3 regions of the Microlunatus panaciterrae genome follow, and region 3 is predicted to be linked to each of the others. Evidence: predicted binding sites of a transcription regulator. Region 3 holds the regulator's gene; each other region holds the start of a gene.
What was found. Region 3 encodes LexA, which represses DNA repair genes until DNA is damaged. Its sites were predicted from a motif close to TCGAACANNTGTTCGA; they were not measured.

Region 1 (4,887 bases), 460 kb from region 3:
CCGCCGGCCAGCACCAGCCGCTCCACCACCGGATGCGAGACGGAGGACCTGAACCAGAAGTCCGACAACGAGTGGTAGGGCCGGCCGGCCACGATCCGTTCGATCTCGGTCTCGTTGATGCCCTTCACATCGGCCAGCGACAGCCGGATGCCGAAGTCACGGCCGTCGGGCAGCCCGGCACCGGGGGCCAGCCTGGGCGGCAGCCCGAGCACGGTCGGTGGCGGCTCGTCATATCGGCCCACCCGTTCGACGGTGTAGGCACCGGTGCTGGCGTTGACGTCGAGGCTGAGGATCGCGACACCGAGCCGCCGGGCCTCTTCGATGATCAGCCGCTTCGGGTACATGCCGGGATCGTGGGTCAGCACCCCGGCCAGGAAGTGCGCCGGATAGTGCGCCTTCAGCCAGGCCGACTGGTAGGTCGGCAGGGCGAACGCGGCCGCATGCGCCTTGCAGAACCCGAAGGAGGCGAAGGCCTCCAGCACCTCCCACACCTGGTCGATCACCGACTCGGGGTAGCCCCGTCGGCGGGCGGCCGGAACCAGCCAGGCCTTCACCTCGTCCTTGCCGAGGTGGTCCCCCAGCCCGCGCCGGGCCTCGTCGGCCTCGGCCAGCGAGCAGCCGGTGAAAGTGGCGATGATCTGCAGCACCTGCTCGTGGAAGACCACCACCCCGGCGGTCTCGCGCAGGTGCTCCTCCAGATCGGGGTGCAGGAACTGCGGAAGGCTCCACCCTTGCCTGGCCCGGAGGAAAGGGGTGATCATGTCGCTCTTGACCGGCCCGGGCCGGAACAGGGAGATGTCGATGATGATGTCATTGAACGTCTCCGGGGCGAACTTGCCGACCAGCTCGCGCTGACCGGGCGACTCGATCTGGAAGCAGCCCAACGTCGCCGCGTTCTTGATCATGGCGAACGTGTCCTGGTCGTCGAGCTCCAGCCCGTCCACATCGACCTCGATGGCCTCGGTCCGCTTGATCTCGCTGATCGCATGGGCCATCGACGACTGCATCCGGATGCCCAGCACGTCGAGCTTCAGCAGCCCGAGGTCCTCGACATCGTCCTTGTCGAACTGGCTCATCGGGAACCCGCCGTGGCTGGCCTCCACCGGGGTCCGGTCCAGCAGGGTCGCGTCGCTGAGCAGCACCCCGCAGGGATGCAGGGCGATGTGGCGGGGCAGCCCGTCGAGCGACTCGACCAGGCTGAACAGCAGGTCGAGCCGACGCTCCCCCAGCCCGGCAGCACGCAGCTCCGGCAGGTCACGTAGCGCAGACCGGGCATCCCTGGCCCGGATGTGCGGGAAGGCCTTCGCGATCGCGTCGACCTCCCCCGGCGGCAGGCTGAGCGCGGCACCGACATCACGGACGGCATGCCGCACCCGGTAGGTGTCCAGCATGGCCACACAGGCCACCCGCTCACCGCCGAAGGTGTCCAGGATCTTCTCGTAGACGTCCAGCCTGCGGGCGGACTCGACGTCGATGTCGACATCGGGGAGCGCCCGCCGCAACGGCGACAGGAACCGCTCCATCACCAGTCCGTGCCGCAACGGGTCGACCCCGGAGATGCCGAGCAGGTAGTTGACCAGGCTGCCGGCGCCCGACCCGCGGGCGGCGCACCGCACTCCCATCTCCTTGATCAGGCCGACGACATCGGCCACGGTGAGGAAGTACGGCGCGAACCCGAGCCCGGCCACCACCTCCAGCTCCGCTGCCAGCCGAGCCTCGATCCGGCCCATCTCGGTCGGCCCGGCCGCGCCGTAACGGCGGGCGACACCGTCACTGCAACGTTGCCGCAGGATCGCCAACGCGTCGGCGGCGGGCGTGCCAGACCGGTTCAGGCCAGACCGGTTCAGGCCAGACCGGTTCAGGCCAGACCGGTCCAGGCCAGACCGGTTCAGTACCGACAGCTCCGGGAGGTGGATCTCCCCCAGACCGAGGTCACGACGCGGGTCCAGGGCACATCGGGTGGCGAGGGCACGGGTCTGGGCCAGCAGCCGGGTGCCACCGTTCTCCCCTCGGCCGGCCTGCCTGGCCACCTCGTCGGCGATCTCGGCCATCTCCTTGCCGGACTTGAGATAGCCCTCAGCGTTGCGCCGGTCGACGTTGCGGGTGTCCAGGGCCACCAGCCGGCGGGCCGAGTCCAGCACGTCCACCGTCGGAGCCAGGTGCCGGTCGCTCATCCGGACCGCGTTGGTCAGCACTGCCGAGATGCCCTGCCGGTCGGCGAGCCCCAGCATCCGGGCGGCCTGGGTGAGCGAGCCGAACCCGTCACCAGGGTTGCGGTAGTGGGTGACCGCGACCGCCAGCTGCTGGAGGTCGACCCGTTCCTGCCACCGGTGCAGCACCTCCTCGGCCAGTCCGGGCTGGTTGGCCGAGGCGGCCTCGCCGAGCTCGGAGTCGGCCCCGAGCATGATCATCAGCTGACCGTCGGCGGCATGGTCGGCGATGAGGTCCAGACTGCTGACCGGTTCCCCCCGGTGGCCGGACAGATGGGTGGTCGAGACGAGCCGGCAGAGCGAGGCCCAGCCGGCCTTGGAGGTGGCCAGCACCACCACCCGCGGCAGCCGCTGGTCGCGGACCGCACCGCCACGGGTGGGCGTCCGAGAAGTCGCTCGGGCTGATCTCCGCCCACCGGCGAGCCGGTCGAACAGGAAGGGCACGGCGAGGTCGACACCGAGCACCGGAGCTATGCCGGTGCGCAGACAGGCTTTCGCGAACCGGACCGCGCCGTAGAGGCCGTCCCGGTCGGTCAGGGCCAGGGTGTCCATGTCGTACTCGGCGGCGCGTTCCACCAGGGTGGACGGATGCGATGCGCCGTAGCGCAGGGAGTAGCCGGAGGCGACCCGCAGATGGACGAACGGGTCGGTCATGGCCGGCCTGCTCTCGAGTCGCGATGATGATCAAGACCACGATGATGATCAAGACGCCGCTCCACCAGCCCGAGAAAGATCTGGGCGTCACGGACCAGGTCATCCGCCTCGCGACCGGTCACGATCGCTGTCGCACCGGCCCGGACGGCGTCACGCTTGCCTTCGGTGGCGGCGAAGAACGCGGCCCACTCGCCGTACTCAGGAGCCACCTCCGCCAGCACCCGCCAGGCGTTGCGTGGCCGGCCGCTGTTCCTGCTGGTGCGGGTGGCACGAAGCGCCAGCACGACGGCGGCGATGCGGAGGGCGGCCATGTGGGCTGCCAGGAACCTCTCACTCGGGTGTCGAGCCAGCTCTGCCTCGATCAGTGCCGACCGGGCCCGGTTCAGGTCCGCGCGAAGCTGGTTGCCGAGCGGGGTCGAATGTTGCGGAGCGGACTCCGGATGCGGTTCAGCCACGGTCGTCAACCTCAGTCCATCACCGTACGGAGCCGCCACTGACCGGTGCCCCAGACGTGGGACAGCTCGTAGACGCCCTGATGCCCGGCCCGGCCGTTGGCGGCCACGACCCGCCAGACCTCCTCCTCGGCCAGCAGGTCGGCCTCCACCTCCTCGGCGTCGCCGCGACCGGACCGGGAGTCGGTGCCACGCAGGGCCCGGGCCGAGGGGCCGTCCCACCAGGCGCCCGTCTCCACCCACCGGTTCTGCACGTCGCGTACCACCCACAGGCGGTTCCGCCACAGGAACTGGGCAGGGGCTTCGAGTCCGCAGACCAGACCCCGCCGGACCTCGATCGGATCGTTGTATGAACGCATGTCTTCTTCCCTTAGGCCGAGCAGATCTCACTTCTCGACCCCTCCCTGACAGCAGTCAGGGACTGGGGCACCCCGGCACGGACGGGGGTCGAGTCCATCCGTGCCGAGGCGAGCCCATGCGCGTGCCGCGAACACGTGCATCGCCAGCAACTGAGCTGGCAGATCGAACGAGTCGGCTATCCGGCCCTTCCCCAAGTGCCTGATATCGAACATCTGTTCGAACAAGAACTACGGTACACCGGGTCACTGACAGTTCGTCAAGTGCCGCAGCCGGGACCGCTGATGTCAGTCGCCCCAACCCATCCGGAACACCTCGAAGGTGGTCGCCAGCGGAACTCCGAACCGGGTGCCCGCCTGCCGGGCGCCGCTCTCCAGGAACTCCCCGGCGTCGAAGTTCTCCCAGCCCAGTCCGTCGATGTAGGCCCGGTGCGCCTTCAGCGAGGCGACCCCGGCGTCGAAGGTCGCGGTGATGTCGACCGCATGCTCGGCCATCGGCGAACCGGCCGCCCAGACCTCCCTGACCCCGCCCCAGGTCTGCAGTCCCTGCTCGACCTGCTCGGGGAAGATCCACCGGTTGCCGGCATCGCGGACCGCGTCCAGAGTCGCCCGGCCGACGGCGATGTGGTCGGCCTGGTTGAGCGACCGGCCACCCCAGTGGTCGCGGAAGTTCCCGGTGATGACGATCTCCGGGCGGTGCCGGCGCACCGTCTCGCAGATGACGCGGCGCAACCCCACCCCGTACTCCAGGATCCCGTCCGGCAACCCGAGGAAGTCCACCCGGTCCACCCCGACGATGCGCGCCGACTCGACCTGCTCGGCCTCCCGGACCACCTTCGCCTCGATCGGGTCGAGCCCGTCGATCCCGGCCTCCCCACTGGTCACCATGCAGTAGTTGATCGACTTGCCCTGGCCGGTCCAGCGGGCGATCGCCGCGGCCGCGCCGAACTCGAGGTCATCCGGGTGCGCCACCACCGCCAGCGCCGTGGTCCATGACTCGTCCAGCTGCTGCAACTCGGTCATGACCTCAGCGTAAGGGACAGCACCAGGGGCGGCTCTGCCCGAGTCCGCTCCCCACTGACAGGAATCGACCACTCGTTCCTCGCCACCCTCTTTGACAGGCCACTCTTGAGCGTGCCGCCGGATCCGCCGCGCGATCGAGTGGTCGATTCCTGTCAGATCTCTAGAGCCGGATGCCCTTCAGATGTGGCTCGA
Region 2 (4,887 bases), 3.6 Mb from region 3:
GCACCTGCGTCCCGGGGGTGAGGGAGTTCAGGGTCCGCTGCTGGGCCTGCTGACGCTTCTTCTGCGGCCTCAGGATGAGGAAGTAGAAGAGGGCGATCATCGCCACGATCAGTAACAGGGTCGAATATTGTTCCATAACTCCAGCGTCCCGTTTGCGACGCGACCAGACTGCCACGCCAGTTGATGTCCGGCAAAAGCGCCGACCGCCGTACTCTACCTACACCCGCCCACAATCCTAGAGTCCGCCGAACAGGTCGGGCGCGCCCTGGCCACCCTGCACACCGGTCGGCGGGGCCAGACCCAGGTGCTGCCAGGCCGCCGCGGTCGCCACCCGGCCGCGCTGGGTGCGCATCAGGAAGCCCTCCCGGACCAGGAACGGCTCGGCCACCTCCTCGACCGTCTCGCGTTCCTCCCCGACCGAGATGGCCAAGGTGGACAGCCCAACCGGCCCGCCCCCGAACCGGTGGCACATCGCCTGCAGCACCGCCCGGTCCAGTCGGTCCAGACCCTGCTCGTCCACCTCGTAGAGCTCCAGCGCCGCCTGCGCGACCGCCGGTGTGATGAAGCCGTCGGCCCGCACCTGGGCGAAGTCGCGGACCCGGCGGAGCAGCCGGTTGGCGATCCGGGGCGTGCCCCGGGAACGGCGGGCGATCTCGGCTGCCCCCTCGGCATGCAGTTGGGCGCCGAGCAGCCGCGCCGACCGGAACACGATGTGCTCCAGCGCTGCGGTGTGGTAGAAGTCCAGCTGAGCGGTGAAGCCGAACCGGTCCCGCAGCGGTCCGGGCAGCAGCCCGGCCCGGGTGGTGGCACCTACCAGGGTAAAGCGCGGGATCTCCAGCGGGATCGCGGTCGCGCCCGGCCCCTTGCCGACCACCACGTCGACCCGGAAGTCCTCCATAGCGAGATAGAGCATCTCCTCCGCGGGACGTGACATCCGGTGGATCTCATCGAGGAAGAAGACCTCACCCTCGGTGAGGCCGGACAGGATGGCGGCCAGGTCGCCGGCGTGCTGGATGGCGGGCCCGCTGGAGATCCGCAGCGGAGCCGACATCTCGGCGGCGATGATCATGGCCAGGGTCGTCTTGCCCAGCCCGGGCGGACCGGACAGCAGCACGTGGTCCGGCACCGTACCCCGGTGCCTGGCCGCCTCGAGCACCAGCCCGAGCTGGTCGCTGACGCGCTCCTGGCCTTCGAACTCCGACAGGCTGGTCGGCCGTAGCGCCGACTCGGCCGCTTCCTCGTCCGGGTCCGGGTGCGGATCGACGATTTCGTAGCCGGCCGACTGGTGGTGCGTCGACCGGGGGTCCTGCTCGCTCACTGCATCATGGTCGGTCATCGGCTAGCTCTTGGCCAACCGCTGCAGCGCGGCCCGCATCAGCATCGCGACGCTCGCCGGCGGGTCGTCGGCGGCCAGATGCTCGACGTCGGCGCAGGCGGCGTCGGCGTCCTTCGCGCTCCAGCCCAGTCCCTGCAGACCCTGGCTGACCTGTTCCCGCCACGGGTTCGAGCTGGCCGGCCCGGCCGCCGGCACACTGGCCAGCCCGACAGCGTTCATCTTGTCCTTGAGCTCGATCACGATCCGTTGGGCACCCTTGCGCCCGATCCCCGGCACCTTGGTCAGCTGCACCAGGTTCTCGGTGCTGATCGCGGTCCGCAGCTCGTCGGGGGTCAGCACGGCCAGCGCGGCCTGGGCCAGCTTGGGCCCGACGCCGGTGGCCGTCAGCAGCAGCTCGAAGAAGTCCCGTTCGTCGCCACCGGCGAAGCCGTACAGGGTGAGGGAGTCCTCCCGGACGATCAGCGAGGTGTGCAGGGTGGCCGGTTGGCCCATCCTCAGCCCGGCGGTGGTACCCGGGCTGCACAGGGCGACCACGCCGAGGCCGCCGACCTCGATCACAGCCGACGTCGGCCCGAGCCCGATCACCGTTCCGGACAGTTGCGCGATCACTTCTTCTCCTTGACCTGGGCTGCGAACGCCTGCCGCTGCCGCCTGGACTGAGCCGCGGCCGCCTGCAGTGCGTCGTTGATGCGGTGGTTCGCCGACCCGCGCCAGACATGGCAGATGGCCAGTGCCAGGGCATCGGCCGCGTCGGCGGGCCTGGGCGGGCTGTCGAGGCGCAGGATCCTGGTCACCATGGCTCCGACCTGGTCCTTGCCTGCCCGTCCGGACCCGGTGATGGCCGCCTTCACCTCGCTCGGGGTGTGCAGCACGACCGGGATCCCCCGCCTGGCCGCAGCGAGCATCGCTACCCCGGCCGCCTGGGCGGTGCCCATCACCGTCTGCACGTTGTGCTGGGCGAACACCCGCTCCACCGCCAGGGTGTCCGGTCGGTAGGTCGTCAGCCATTCCTCCACCGCCGCCTCGATCTGGACCAGCCGGCGCGCCACGTCCAGCTCGGTCGGCGTGCGGACGACGTCGACCGCCACCAGCGTCGGGGGCCGGCCCATGCCGCCCTCGACGACGCCGAGCCCGCAGCGGGTCAGGCCGGGGTCGATGCCGAGTACGCGCATCACGGCTCCTCGTGGTCGGGTGGCACGTCAGGCGCCAGAGCTGGACAGCTGGATCGGGCGGAGGATCGGTCGAACAGACGTTCGGATGCGATCCTACGGTGCCCCGACGGCCGAGCGGTGGAGGCTCGCAGAACCGACCGCGTGCCGGCGACCCGGTACGGTCCGGTCAGCCCGCGTCGGCCAGCGCGTCCTCCGGGGCGTCGAAGTTCGCATAGACGTTCTGCACGTCGTCGGAGTCCTCGAGCGCCTCGATCAGGCGGAAGATCTTGCCGACGGTCTCGCCATCCACCTCGACCGTGACAGAGGGCACGAACGACACCTCGGCCGAGTCGTAGTCCAGGCCGGCGGACTGGATGGCCTGCCGCACGCCGACGACATCTCCTGGGTCGGAGATCACCTCGAAGCTGTCCCCCAGGTCGTTGACCTCCTCGGCGCCCGCATCGAGCGCCGCCTCCAGCAGGTCGTCCTCGGTCAGCGTCCGGCTGTCCTGCTCCTTGGCCAGCACCACCACGCCCTTACGGGCGAACATGTACGAGCAGCTGCCGGCATCGGCCATGGTGCCGCCGTTGCGGGTCATGGCCACCCGCACGTCTGAAGCCGAACGGTTGCGGTTGTCGGTCAGGCACTCGATCAGCATCGCCACCCCGGCCGGTCCGTAGCCCTCGTACATCAGCGTCTCGTAGTCAGCGCCACCGCCCTCGGCGCCCGAGCCGCGCTTGACCGCACGGTCGATGTTGTCGTTGGGTACCGAGCTCTTCTTCGCCTTCTGGATGGCGTCGTACAGGGTGGGGTTGCCCGCCGGGTCGCCGCCGCCCATCTTGGCGGCCACCTCGATGTTCTTGATCAGCTTCGCGAACAGCTTCCCTCGTCGGGCGTCGACGACCGCCTTCTTGTGCTTGGTCGTCGCCCACTTCGAATGTCCCGACATCTTCACCCTCCTGAGTACGGTGTCTGCCCTGTTTACGGTGTTGGCCTGATCACGGAGTCTGGCGCACACCACCTGCTCGGCGGCGCGCTCACCGGCCGCGCTTCGGGACCGGAACAGACTGAGTTTATCCGGCCGGTTGGTAGTTCTCGGTCAGCGCGTGCATGACGATCGTCTCGCCTGCACGGTAGCCGAGGCTTTCGTACAGTTGGAAGGCGCCGGTCGGGTTGTCCGAGTCGACCCCCAGCCCGGCCGCCTCCAGACCGGCGTCGGCGAATGAGCGCATCGAGGCACACAGCAGCGCCCTGGCGATCCCCCGGCCACGCCAGGCCCGGCGGACCCCGAGACGGTCGGTCCAGCCCTCCGAGTAGCCCTGGGCGTCCCAGTCCTGTCGGTAGGCGGCGTTCATCGCATAGCCGGTGACCTCGCCGGTCTCACCGTCCAGCGCCACCCAGCTCCACTCCGGTCGCGCGTCGGCGCGCACCAGCTGCTCCTGCCACCGGGTCCGGTCCACCGGCTGCGAGCCCCAGTGGTCGGCGAAGGCCTCGTTGTGGGCCCGGCGGACGCCCTCGGACAGCTCGTCGCTGAACGGCACGATGGTGACCCCGGTCGGCACCGGCGCCGTCGGCGGGTCGCCGTCGAAGAGGAACGACATGTCGGCGTACCAGCGCAGCGGCTCCAGGCCGAATGACTCGAACAGGGCCCGCCGTCCGGTCTGCTTCTCGTCGACATGCCCCATCACCCGCAGCGGGCCGTGTCCCGGCTGCCAGCTCCGTCGATACCAGCTCCGGGCCTGCTCCAGCTGCCACCGGAGCAACGCGGTGCCGATCCCCTGCCGCCGCCAGCCCGGGTGCACCCCGCCGTCCAGGTAGACCCGTCGTGGGTCGGTGTCGGTTCGACCTGGGTGGTTCCAGCCGTACGCGACCAGCGGTCCGCCGCCGTCGCGGCCCAGCAGACCGTCGTGGGCGGGGTCGGCGCCGGCCTCGTCGAAGGCCTCGTAGAGCGCTTCGAGGCTGTGCCGTTCCAGGGGCTCGTCGAGTACCTCGATGGCCGTCATCAGCCCGCTCAGCTCTTCAAGGTCTTCACGGGTGATCCCGGACCATTCCAGGTTGCCCTCGGAGTCCGGGAGCCCGTCCACGGCCGGGGTCAGCTGCCTGCGCTCACGCGCGGGGCGATGTGACACGCTCTCCTCAATTCCGCCAGATCTTCGTTCGTTCGGACCCGCCGCCCGGGGCGGGTGGCTCGGTCTGCTGCCAGATCCGCCGCCAGCTCCCAGCCGGCGGCTCGACAACCACCGCCGCGGCGCCGCGCTGCGACTGCCACCAGGTGCCGCTGTCCTCCTCGATCAACTGTTTCACAGCAGCCGCGATCTTCGGCGCAAGCTCACGTGGGGTCTCGCCGGGTCGCGGCACGATCGGGTCGCCGTAGCGGACGCTGACCCGAGGCCGGCCGCT
Region 3 (4,887 bases):
AACGCATCCCGTGGCGCGGGCTCGATGTCGGATCGCCGTTCGACTACCGCCGCCAGGGGATCCTCTATGTCGCCCGGACGATGCCGCCGCCCGGCCGAGACGGTCTTTCCGATGTCGCCATGACTGAGATCGCCGAGCTGGTCTGGGCAGCGGGGGGTCGGACCCTCGGGTTGTTCTCTTCACGGCGGGCGGCGGAGGCGGCGGCGATCCACGTACGGCGACAGTTACCCAAGATGACCATCCTTTGCCAGGGTGATGCTCAACTGTCGGAACTGACTCGGCGCTTCATCGCTGACGAGCAGGCAAGCCTGTTCGGCACGCTCTCGTTGTGGCAGGGCGTGGACGTTCCCGGAGCGACCTGCCAGCTCGTCATCATTGACCGGATCCCCTTTCCTCGTCCGGATGAGCCGCTGATGCTGGCCAGGCAGCGCGCAGTCGCTGAGGCGGGTGGCAACGGTTTCATGGCCGTAGCGGCAACCCACGCTGCCTTGCTGCTCGCCCAGGGCTCGGGACGGCTGATCCGAAGGGTCAGCGACCGTGGGGTGGTTGCGGTGCTGGATCCGCGGCTGGTGACCGCCCGGTACGGCTCCTTCTTGAAGGCTTCGATGCCGGACATGTGGGAGACGATCGACCGCGAGGTCGCCGTCGGAGCTCTCCGGCGGCTGTCCGAGCCGGCGGCCACGTAGCTCAACCGTCACGCCGGTCCCTAGCGGCGTGAAGGGCTGTCTGGCACTCTTGCGGCTATGGAGCACAGTTACGACTTCGACCTAGCCGTGATCGGATCAGGACCGGGCGGTCAGAAGGCGGCCATCATGGCCGCCAAGCTCGGGCACAAGGTCTGTGTCATCGACAGCCAGCGCATGGTGGGTGGGGTCTGTGTCAACACCGGAACGATCCCGTCCAAGACGCTGCGTGAGGCCGTGCTCTATCTCACCGGCATGCAGTTGCGCGACATCTACGGCGCCAGCTATCGGGTGAAGGACGAGATCACCATCTCGGACCTGCTGAGCAGGCTGCAGCATGTCGTCGGACGGGAGACCGAGGTGATCCGCGCTCAGCTGATTCGCAACCACATCGAGCTGCTGCCCGGGATGGCCTCCTTCCTGGACCCGCACACGCTTGCGGTCGAGTCGGACAGCACGTTCGAGCACCGCACCTTGACCGCGGAGAAGGTGGTCATCGCCACCGGCACGACGCCGGCTCGGCCCAAACACATCAAGTTCGACGGCGTACGCATTCTTGACTCGGACCAGATCCTCGCGCTGGACAAGGTGCCGGACTCGATGGTGGTGGTCGGCGCCGGTGTGATCGGGGTGGAGTACGCCTCCATCTTCGCCGCTCTCGGAACCAGGGTAACCCTCGTCGAGAAACGGCCGCAGATGCTGGACTTCTGTGACCCTGAGATTGTCGAGTCGCTGAAGTTCCACCTGCGCGACCACGCCATGAGCTTTCGTTTCGGCGAGGAGGTCGCCTCGGTCGAGAGCTCTGGGCGAGGGACCATCACCACCCTCGGGTCGGGCAAGAAGATCGCCGCCGAAGTGGTGATGTACTCGGCCGGCCGTCAGGGCAACACTGCGCAGCTCAACCTCGACCTCGCCGGGCTGACTGCCGACGCGCGCGGCCGACTGGTGGTGGACAGCAACTATCGGACGGCGATGGAGCACATCTACGCGGTCGGCGACGTGATCGGCTTTCCGGCGCTGGCGGCTACGTCGATGGACCAGGGCCGGCTAGCGGCCTCGCACGCCTTCGGGGAGCCCGCCAACGAACTGCACGGACTGCAGCCGATCGGGATCTACACGATTCCTGAGATCTCCTACTGCGGCAAGACCGAGGCTGAGCTGACGGGTGAGTCGGTGCCTTTCGAGGTGGGGATCTCGCGCTATCGAGAGCTGGCTCGGGGGCAGATCATTGGTGACTCGTACGGGATGTTGAAGCTGATCGTGCATTCCGAGAACCGCAGCATCCTCGGCGTGCACGTTTTCGGCACCAACGCGACAGAGCTGGTGCACATCGGTCAGGCGATCATGGGGTGTGGCGGCACGGTCGACTACCTGGTGGACACCGTGTTGAACTACCCGACACTGTCCGAGGCATACAAGGTGGCGGCTCTCGACGTAGCCAACAAGCTGCGCGCCGTCGCCCGATTCACCAACGAGATGATCATCTCCGAGCCAAGCACTCTGTGACGATGATCATGGAGCGAAGATGATCAACGTAGCTTGCCGCTTGACTGCTGCTCAATGCCACCCCGCCGCTGAGCCTGGTCCATGATCAGATCCGGCGAAGGACCGCAACCACCTTGCCCAGAATGGAAGCATGGTTGCCGTCGATCGGGTCATACGCAGGGTTGTGGGGCATCAGCCAGACCTGCCCGTCCGTTCGTTTGAAGGTCTTGACGGTGGCTTCGGTGTCCAGCAGGGCGGCCACGATGTCACCGTTGTCGGCCGTCTGCTGCTGCCGGACGACCACCCAGTCACCGTCGCAGATCGCCGCGTCAATCATCGAGTCACCGCTCACCTGGAGCAGGAACATGGTGCCCTCGCCGACGAGCTGGCGGGGGAGCGCAAACACGTCCTCGATCCGCTCTTCGGCCAGGATCGGCCCACCGGCGGCGATCCGGCCGAGCACCGGGACGTGCACCGGCTCGGGATAGGCGTCGCCGATACCCGTCTGGTCGGGTCCGCTCTCGACGCCGGCAGCCGGACGGGTTCCGGACTCGCCGGGGAGCAGCACCTCAAGAGCGCGCGGCCGGTTGGGGTCGCGGCGGAGGAATCCTTTGCTCTCCAACATCTTCAGCTGGTGGGCGACACTTGAGGAGCTCGCCAGCCCCACCGCCTGCCCCATCTCCCGGATGCTCGGCGGATAGCCGCGCTGGTCGACCGCGTCCCGAATGACCTCCAGGATCCGACGCTGACGGGGAGTCAGGCCATCGGCATCGGTGGGGCCATCAGGCAGCGCGCTGACATTGCTGCCGATCTCGCCGAGCTGGGCGGCGACATCCTTGGCGCTGGGGCGACCGCGCTTCTTCGCTGGGGTGGGGCGCCCGGTGCTGGGCTCGTCATGTTCTGCCATGAGGCAAAACTAGAGACTGGCACTGACAAAATCAAACACCTGTTCGATGCGTGTCTTTGCCCGCCGCGACGCTGCAAAAGTGTCACCACCCTCGGCTTGACTGGCGATATCGGACGACACACATCGAACGCGTGTACGAATAGCGTTGGAATTGTCGGTCCGATGCGTTAGACAGGTGCCAGACAGTTTTTCGAACAGCCGTTCGATCACTTCCCGAGGAGTAACCATGAGCGCAATGACGATCCCGGCACTCGCGAGCCACCCGGTCACCGTGCCAGGCCGTGACGACGCGACCCGGCGCGCCTCGGTGCCCAGCCAGAGCCCACATGCCCAGGCCCAGCACGCCCAGCCCCAGCACGCCCGGCCCCAGCAGCCCAGGCCCCAGCACCCAGCGGTCCGCCCCGGCCGTCCGTCGCGAGGGACCGGCCGCGGCACGGCGCCGTCTGCCAGGCCGCGCACGAACGTCGCAGCCCCCCAGCTGAACCCGCTCGGGCGAGCCGTCCCGCGCGCCTGCGCCGCACCCGGGCCGGGTGTGCGACTGACTGAACGCGGCATCGCCGTCGTGCTGGTGGTCGGCCTGATGGTGGTCATGGCTGCCCTGGTGGTGGTGAGTGCCACCGCGCTGCGGGTCACCGGGGAGAACTTCCGTCCCACCACTGTCTCCCATCAGGTCGCGCCGATGGGATCCGGCGAGCTTTGAGCCGGCTTCACCGCTGACCTCTGGCTCCGACCGGATGGCTCAGTCTCCGAGCGTCGACTCGCGGGTGACCAGTCTGGGCGGGAGCTCGAGCAGGCCGTGGCGAGGGTTGCCGGCGATGGCATCGAGCAGCAACTGGGCCGCTCGACGCCCCAGAGCCTCCAGCTCCAGATCCATGGTGGTGAGCGGTGGGCGGCTGGCCAGAGCCATGACCTCCCAGTTATCGAAGCCCGTTACTGCCAAGTCGGTGGGGACGGCCCGGCCGAGCTCGCGCAGGCGGTCGCACACCCCGCGGGCGATCTGGTCACTGCCGCAGGTGATCGCATCGACGTCCGCGTGCCTGCGCAGCAGGACGTCCACGGCGTGCCGTCCCCAGCGTTCGGTCCATTCTCCATACAGCGGCGGACCCACCAACCGGTCACCCAACACCGCGACCGCAGCGGTGGCGCGTTCCACCGCACTCCGATGCCGCTCGGGTCCGGTCACATGCGCCACCCGTTCGCGGCCGAGCGACAGCAGATGATCGGCGAGCTGGCGCGCCCCGCCGGCATCGTCGACCACCACAGAAGCGTCAGCGGGGTCTGTGGAGGGGTTGAAGGCATAGACGGTGGGGACCGGCACCCTGATCGGCGGTCGCGCCTCGGTCCTCCGACCGGTCAGGATGATGCCGTCCACCCGGCGGGCGAGCAGGGTGCGGATGTAGTGCTGCTCGCGTAGTGGGTCGTCTCGGGTGTCGCACAGCAGCAGGGCCATCTCGCCGGCACTGAGCGCATCCTCAGCGCCCTGCATGATCGGGATCGAGAACCGGCCCGAGCTGTCGGTCGTGACCAGGCCGACGGTGTAGCTGCGACCAGAGGACAGGGCGCGGCCCCGGCTGTCCGGAGTAAAGCCGAGCTGCTCTGCCGCCTGTAATACCCGCTGGCGGGTCGCGTCGCGCAACTGACCGGTGTTATTCAGCGCTTTGGATGCGGTGCCGGGGGACACCCCGGCCAGGGCGGCGACATCGGTGATCCGCACGACCCCGGCGGGAACCCGAGCGCTCGACTGGATCTCCATCTGCACCTGCCTCGTCAGTGAAACACCTTTCCGGACCGATCCTACCTGCTCTGTGACGA

Region 1: the regulator LexA is predicted to act here: its motif matches at 3,881-3,896, upstream of JOE57_RS15605 (DUF6504 family protein).
Region 2: the regulator LexA is predicted to act here: its motif matches at 2,578-2,593, upstream of ruvC (crossover junction endodeoxyribonuclease RuvC).

What each region holds. Positions count from the first base shown of each region.
Region 1 covers NZ_JAFBCF010000001.1:3,419,038-3,423,924, reverse strand. Annotated here, with positions in the region: gene JOE57_RS15615 (DNA polymerase III subunit alpha) at 1-2,864, opposite strand, end outside; gene JOE57_RS15610 (SAV_6107 family HEPN domain-containing protein) at 2,861-3,319, opposite strand; gene JOE57_RS15605 (DUF6504 family protein) at 3,331-3,675, opposite strand; gene JOE57_RS15600 (PIG-L deacetylase family protein) at 3,961-4,695, opposite strand; gene JOE57_RS15595 (PfkB family carbohydrate kinase) at 4,856-4,887, opposite strand, start outside.
Region 2 covers NZ_JAFBCF010000001.1:240,279-245,165, forward strand. Annotated here, with positions in the region: gene yajC (preprotein translocase subunit YajC) at 1-136, opposite strand, end outside; gene ruvB (Holliday junction branch migration DNA helicase RuvB) at 236-1,336, opposite strand; gene ruvA (Holliday junction branch migration protein RuvA) at 1,340-1,945, opposite strand; gene ruvC (crossover junction endodeoxyribonuclease RuvC) at 1,942-2,508, opposite strand; gene JOE57_RS01090 (YebC/PmpR family DNA-binding transcriptional regulator) at 2,675-3,436, opposite strand; gene JOE57_RS19050 (GNAT family N-acetyltransferase) at 3,561-4,616, opposite strand; gene JOE57_RS01100 (lysophospholipid acyltransferase family protein) at 4,624-4,887, opposite strand, start outside.
Region 3 covers NZ_JAFBCF010000001.1:3,877,618-3,882,504, forward strand. Annotated here, with positions in the region: gene JOE57_RS17690 (ATP-dependent DNA helicase) at 1-686, shown strand, start outside; gene sthA (Si-specific NAD(P)(+) transhydrogenase) at 744-2,189, shown strand; gene lexA (transcriptional repressor LexA) at 2,275-3,075, opposite strand; gene JOE57_RS17705 (hypothetical protein) at 3,302-3,775, shown strand; gene JOE57_RS17710 (LacI family DNA-binding transcriptional regulator) at 3,815-4,828, opposite strand.